Linked DNA regions of Butyrivibrio fibrisolvens. The protein of the gene in region 2 interacts with the protein of the main gene of each other region in a pairwise test. Links are inferred from orthologs where the notes say so. Each region holds a gene or a part of one and is shown on either strand. Other genes may lie near its edges.

The links. The genes of interacting proteins can lie anywhere in the genome.
Region 1: the proteins of rplA (region 2) and thrS interact in binary tests that used the Escherichia coli proteins (3 or more experiments, as listed by UniProt). The link is inferred for Butyrivibrio fibrisolvens from one-to-one orthologs.

What each region holds. Positions count from the first base shown.
Region 1 is NZ_CP065800.1:4,040,639-4,044,354, forward strand. The notes cover bases 392-3,343. They hold thrS (threonine--tRNA ligase), read right to left. Parts: upstream 2,811-3,343; coding sequence 972-2,810; downstream 392-971. Other genes in these bases: I7804_RS16955 (beta-galactosidase), read right to left, coding at 392-664; I7804_RS16965 (SEC-C metal-binding domain-containing protein), read right to left, coding at 3,257-3,343. Also shown: more of I7804_RS16955, read right to left, coding at 1-391; more of I7804_RS16965, read right to left, coding at 3,344-3,716. UniProt on the Escherichia coli protein: Catalyzes the attachment of threonine to tRNA(Thr) in a two-step reaction: L-threonine is first activated by ATP to form Thr-AMP and then transferred to the acceptor end of tRNA(Thr). The rate-limiting step is amino acid activation in the presence of tRNA.
Region 2 is NZ_CP065800.1:1,449,476-1,453,031, forward strand. The notes cover bases 427-3,218. They hold rplA (50S ribosomal protein L1), read left to right. Parts: upstream 427-1,373; coding sequence 1,374-2,063; downstream 2,064-3,218. Other genes in these bases: nusG (transcription termination/antitermination protein NusG), read left to right, coding at 427-679; rplK (50S ribosomal protein L11), read left to right, coding at 933-1,358; I7804_RS05905 (CapA family protein), read left to right, coding at 2,452-3,218. Also shown: preprotein translocase subunit SecE, read left to right, coding at 1-4; more of nusG, read left to right, coding at 59-426; more of I7804_RS05905, read left to right, coding at 3,219-3,556. UniProt on the Escherichia coli protein: One of the primary rRNA binding proteins, it binds very close to the 3'-end of the 23S rRNA. Forms part of the L1 stalk. It is often not seen in high-resolution crystal structures, but can be seen in cryo_EM and 3D reconstruction models.

The DNA.
Region 1 (3,716 bases), 2.6 Mb from region 2 along the record:
TTCTGTAATCAAGGTTCTGGTGCGGGTTACCTACATTGTGGTTGGTCTGACGTGGGATATGTACTTCAGAAAAAGAAGAATATGTCTGATTCCAGAATCTGGTGCCCCATGCAGCATTGAGAGATTCAAGATTTTCATACTTATTCTGTACCCAGCTTCTGAATGCAGCATCATCACTTTCAGAGTAGAATTCATCGGTTTCGCAGTTAATCTCATTATCAATCTGCCATCCGATGATCGCAGGATGGGAAGCAAAGTGAGAGGCAAGATGCTCTGTTATGAGGGCGGTCTTTTGTCTGTATATTATGCTGCTGTGATTAACATGACATCTCTCACCATGATAGACAAGACTTCCGTCTCTCTTTGCATTCAGTACTTCAGGATATTTCTCAGTCAGCCATGCAGGAGGTGTTGCTGTAGGAGTACAGAATATGACCTTCATATTCGTGCGGCTGCACAGATCAAGGAACTCATCCCAGAAATCATCAACATAAGTTCCTTCTACCGGTTCTGTAAGATTCCATGAGAACTCTCCTACTCTTATAACTTCAATACCTGTTTTCTTCATCCTAAAAAGGTCATCTTCCCACATTTCTTTTGGCCAGTGTTCAGGATAATAGCAGGTTCCAATCGTAATCTTCTTTCCATCAAGTAATGAATTCATATGTCTCCCCTTTGTAATAAACGGCATTTAGAATATACGACTAAGTTACTTATCAGTGTACTGACTCATTCATATTTGATCAAATATAAACAAACCAGCGCACCAGGTTAAAATAATTTTACATCCATTAAGGTCTTATCTACAATACGTAAATACCGTGTTGTGAGGGCTTTGCAATACTGTCCGCAGGATCGTAGCTGCAAAGAAAACGTATATTGGGAAAGTGTTTTTTCTGCACACCAAAAGAGCACAGCCATATACACAGCTGTGCTCAATGTCTTTACAAATTTTTACTTATCTATGATCATTACTCTTCATCAAGAGACTGGATAAGTTCAAGTGATCTTTCGAGATTCATCTTATTGCACATCTCAACAAACTTCTTGAAAGGTACATTCTGAATCTGCTTGTTAGAACCGCGAACATTGATAGAAACTGTTCCTTCAGCGGCTTCTTTGTCACCGATTACAAGGATATACGGATCCTTGTAGTTCTTGAACTTCTTGATCTTCTCTTTCATGTTGCTATCGCTTGTATCAAGCTCTACACGAACATGGTTGGCTGTAAGCTCATTAGCGATCTTAGTTGCATACTCGTTGTGCTCTTCTCTGATCGGAACGATACCAACCTGATAAGGTGAGAGCCAGAATGGGAATGCGCCCTTGAAGTGCTCTGTGATGATACCGATGAAACGCTCAAGTGAACCATAGATAGCTCTGTGAACTACTACTGGCTGCTTCATTGTGCCATCCTTGTCCTGATATGTAAGCTCGAAGTTGTGAGGAAGCTGGAAGTCAAGCTGCATAGTACCACACTGCCATTCACGTCCAAGAGCATCCTTGATCTGAAGGTCGATCTTAGGACCATAGAAAGCACCGTCGCCGGCATTGATCTCATAACCGCCTTCGCCGTACTTGTCATCGAGGATCTCTTTAAGTGCAGCTTCTGCCTTGTTCCATACTTCTATGTCGCCCATGAAGTCATCAGGTCTTGTAGAGAACTCTGCACGATATGTGATACCGAATGTTCCATAGATCTCATCAGCTATATTCATAACATCATTGATCTCAGACTTGATCTGCTCTTCTGTTACGAATGTATGGTCATCATCCTGACGGAACTCCTGTACTCTGAAGAGTCCGTTCATCTGGCCTGACTTCTCTTTACGGTGAAGTACATCATACTCACTGTAACGGATAGGAAGCTCTTTATAAGAGTGATTTGTTCTCTTATAAGCCATCATAGCGTTAGGGCAGTTCATAGGCTTAGCAGCCATTGTATCTTCTGCTTCAAGTGAGAAGCGTGCTGCTGTTTCATCACTTGAGATTGTATCTTCTGCCTTAGTTCCGTCTGTAATACCCGGAACCATAAACATGTTGTTAACATAGTGAGCCCAGTGACCTGAGATAAGCCAGAGCTTCTTGTTGTTGATAAGTGGAGCAGAGATCTCTGTGTATCCATGCTTTTCCTGGATCTCTCTTGAGAATTTAAGGAGTTCCTGATACATCCTCCAACCTCTTGGAAGCCAGTAAGCCATACCCGGTGCTGTCTCATTGAACATGAACAGATCAAGGTCCTTACCGATCTTCTTGTGGTCACGCTCCATAGCTTCCTTGATCATAGCAAGGTGAGCCTTGAGCTGATTCTTATCAGGGAATGCATAGATGTATACTCTCTGCATGTGATCGCGCTTCTCATCGCCTCTCCAGTAAGCTGCTGATACAGACTTAACCTGATATGAGCAGTTCATAAGCTCCTGAGAGTTGGCAACGTGAGGTCCACGGCAAAGGTCTACATAATCTTCACCTGTATAGTAAACTGTGATTGTCTCATCTTCAGGAAGATCCTGGATAAGCTCTGTCTTGAACTTCTGATCTTTGAAAATTTCAAGAGCTTCTGCCTTTGAGACTTCTTTTCTAGTCCAGTCTTCTCTTCTCTTGATGATCTCACGCATCTTGTCTTCGATAGTCTTGAAATCATCAGGGCTTATTGACTTATTAAGAACGAAATCATAATAAGCACCATCATCAATCTGAGGTCCTATAGCATACTGAACATTTTCTTTGCCATAGATTTCAATAACTGCTTTTGCAAGAATATGAGCCAGTGAATGACGATATACCTGCAGGAATTCTTCTTTTTCCATTCTAAATCTCCTTTTCTGCACTTTGTGTGTTTCGAGTGCAAGGGATGATCTTTGCTAAGATGAGGATCATCTTTAAGCTTAAAAAAGCCCTTTGCACTACTGTTACGTAATGCAAAGGGCGTATTTAACGCGGTTCCACCTTGCTTATCCTAAAAAGGATATCTCATTGGGATTATAACGGAATCACCGTGCCGGATTGGGGCCTCTCAGAGTTAGTTTTCAGACAGCCTCCTTCCAGACACTCACAGCACGGGAGATCCCGGTGTCATTCTCTGAGGAATTACAGCAACTTACTCTTCTCGTCAACGATTTAATAATACAGTTCAATATACATATACTGAAACTATATTTTGAATTTCTATGATTATATGCCCTTAAAATTCATTTGTAAAGGCATCATCATAAGCTTTTTAATTCAGCTTTATAAAAAGCTAAAAGGTTAGCTATTATTCAGCTTTGTTTCTTCCATGGCACTTCTTATACTTCTTGCCACTTCCGCATGGACATGGATCATTAGGATAGATTTTCTGAGCATTGTGAACTGTACGTGAGTTCTTCTGCTCTTTGTAAAGCTCTTTTCTCTTATCTTCATCGAAGATATCATTCCATTCAGGAAGACCATAGAGCCAGTCAGCTTCTGCTGCAACCATGTTCTTATAAAGCTTCTCTTTATCGAATGCAAGGCTTACAACAGTATCCTCTTCCATGTTCTCGATATCATTGGCAACTTTAAGGCTTTCATCGATACCATCAAGGAAACCTGTCATTGTCATAATATCAATACCATATTTGTCAGCGAGTTCCTTAACTGTTCCCTTTACTTCTTCATCAGGGTTCTTAAGAAGCTGTGCGTAAATATCTTTTTCTTTGCCAAAATAATCTGTCCATAATCTCTGGAGATCACCC
Region 2 (3,556 bases):
GTAATCTGAGATGTTTGATAGTTTTCGCAGTGTGCAGGAATTTGATGAGGAGATGCAAATGGCAGAAGAAGAAAAGAACAACATGAGCGAAGCTGCAGAATCAGTTGAAGCTGAGAACGTAGCTGAAAGTCAGGATGCCCTCGCTCCGGAAGATAAGACTTCTGAAGCAAAATGGTATGTTGCTCATACTTATTCAGGATATGAGAATAAGGTAAAAGCCAATCTTGATAAGACAATTGAAAATCGTCATCTGGAAGATCAGATTCTTGAGGTACGTGTTCCGCTTCAGGACGTAGTTGAAGTTAAGAACGGTGCCAAGAAGACTGTTCAACGTAAGATGTTCCCCGGTTATGTCCTTGTTCATATGATCATGAATGATGACACATGGTATGTAGTACGTAATACCAGGGGCGTTACAGGTTTTGTAGGTCCGGGATCTAAGCCTGTTCCGTTGTCAGATGCTGAGATTAAGCCTCTTGGTATTAAGACTCAGAATGTGACAGTTGATTTTGAAGTTGGAGACGAGATTGCTGTTGTTGCAGGCGTTTGGAAAGATACTGCAGGTATCGTTCAGCGTATGGATTACAGCAAGCAGACAGCTACAATCAATGTAGAACTGTTTGGTCGTGAGACTCCTGTTGAGATCAGTTTTGCGGAAGTACGCAGAATCGATAGCTGATCTGTGTTTTGAATGCAATGTATCATGCTCTTGACATTTGTTTTAATGGAATGTTGAGAAGATACTTGTATATAAATGTCTTATGCGTATGCATAAGCATTCCTATTATGATATAGAGCACTTTGCTTTATATAGATATATTCACCTATGGAGTGGGAGCAGAAGGACATTTGCTCATAGAGCGGTTTTCTGACTTATCAGATTACCTGATTCTTTTGCGCTCAACCACATATTTTCTTAGGAGGAAGCCAAAATGGCAAAGAAAGTCGAAGGATACATTAAGTTACAGATCCAGGCCGGCAAAGCAACTCCGGCACCGCCAGTTGGACCAGCTCTTGGTCAGCACGGCGTTAACATCGTTGAATTCACAAAGCAGTTCAACGCTAAGACAGCAGATAAGGGTGATCTTATCATCCCTGTTGTAATCACTGTTTATACAGACAGAAGCTTCACATTCATCACAAAGACTCCCCCTGCAGCAGTTCTTCTCAAGAAGGCTTGTAACCTGCAGAAGGCATCCGGTGTTCCGAACAAGAACAAGGTTGCTAAGGTTTCTAAGGACAAGATCCGCGAGATCGCTGAAATGAAGATGCCTGATCTGAATGCTAACACTATCGAAGCAGCTATGAGCATGGTTGCCGGTACAGCACGCAGTATGGGTATAGAAGTAGTAGACTAAGGAGGAGAGCAGATCATGAAGCACGGAAAGAAATATGTTGAAGCTGCAAAGCTGATCGAAAAAGCAAAGCTGTATGAAGCTGACGAAGCAATTGCTCTTGTCAAGAAGTCTGCTTCTGCAAAATTTGATGAAACTGTAGAACTGCACATCAGAACTGGTTGTGATTCACGTCACGCTGATCAGCAGATCCGTGGAGCAGTAGTACTCCCTAACGGAACTGGTAAGACAGTTAAAGTTCTTGTATTCGCTAAGGGTACAAAGCTTGACGAGGCACAGGCAGCTGGCGCTGATTATGTTGGCGGAGACGAGCTCATCCCGAAGATCCAGAACGAAGGATGGCTTGATTTCGACGTTGTAGTAGCTACACCTGATATGATGGGCGTTGTAGGACGTCTTGGTAAGGTACTTGGTCCTAAGGGACTTATGCCTAACCCTAAGGCTGGTACAGTAACAATGGATGTTGCTAAGGCAATCGCTGATATCAAGGCTGGTAAGATTGAGTACCGTCTTGACAAGGCTAACATTGTACACGTTCCGATCGGAAAGGCTTCTTTCTCAGAGCAGCAGCTCACAGAGAACTACAATGCAATTATGGAAGCTATTTCAAAGGCTAAGCCAAGCTCAGTTAAGGGTCAGTATCTTAAGTCTATCTCCCTTGCAACAACAATGGGACCTGGCGTTAAGATCGTAGCTAACCGTTATTAATTAACGGCCGGTAACTTAATAAGCTATCGCAAGCAGTCACCATCATTGATGGTGACTGCTTTTTTGGTGTGCGCATTGTTGTGTCGTACTTAATGGAGTTAATATGTTTAAATCCTTCTATTGATGAATGAAAGTTATGTTGTTAACATTAAAGTATGGATAACATCTTATGTTGCCTTATTTTATAATTGACAATCTAAGTATAATTATTAGAGATTAGGCAGCAATTCTTTTGGATTTTTATATAGTATAACTTCTTAAATTTCAAAATGTATGTTATATCGATATGTTAGTTAACACTAGAATATTGCCAGTAAATTAGATTGTTCTGTTATTAAGATATTATGTTCTGATTTTCTTATTACAATTAAGATCTGTGGGAGGATGTATGCAAATAAGGGAACGTAAGGTGTATATAAGACATCTAAACTGCTTTGGAAGAAAAATTTTTAACTGTTTGTTTCCTGCATTAGTTCTTTCTTTTTGCATTACGGGATGTCAGGCTAATGAAAACAGAAGTTTATTGGGCGCATCCGCTATTTCTATTGATGAAGCCGGTAATGCGATAAGTGACAATGATATGGGAACTGAATATCTTACAGGTGCTGTTGGAGTTCCTATGACTCAGGATGAGATAAGCGGCGATAGTAACGGATCTTTAGATATAGGATCAAATGGGAGCAATGCTAATGATAATGCTGCGGATGGTGATGGTATCGGAAGTTCTGATGGCAATGCGGCATCTGACAGTTCTATGGAAATATCTGATGAGGAGATTCCATCTTCTGATTCACCTGTAGCTCTTTTGCCAAATGAATATTCATTTGATATTAAAGACGGAGGTGATACTGCCACCGTAGTATTTGGCGGAGATGTTCTTTTTTCGGAAGGGTATGCGATCATATATAGTATTGCCAGAAATGGTGGAACGATAGAAGGCGTTATAGATCAAGGACTACTTGATTGTATGAGAGGAGCAGACATTTGTATGGTCAACAATGAATTTCCATACACCTTGGAAGGTGCTCCTCTTGAAGGTAAGACCTGGACTTTTCATGCTAACCCATCTTCGGTACATTATCTTTTTGATATGGGAGTCGATATCGTTAGCATTGGTAATAATCATATTTTTGATTACGGCGCAATCGGCCTTTCTAATACTCTGACAACACTTGAATCAGTGTCCATGCCATATGTTGGAGCCGGCCGCAATCTTGAAGAAGCATCGAGAACTGTATATTTTAATTCGGCCAGCGGAATTCGTATTGCATTTATAAGTGGATGTGATATAGAGGGTAGCGATCCGCCCTTTACCAGAGGAGCGACTGATGCTCAAAGCGGAGTATTCAGAGTCAGGCAGGATGAGCTTTTATGTCAGAGAGTAATGGAAGCCAAGGCATCAGGTGCTTTTGTAGTTGTATATATGCATTGGGGCCTTGAGAACACCTTGGAACTTAACTATCTACAAAAAAATCAGTCTGCGGATCTTGCAA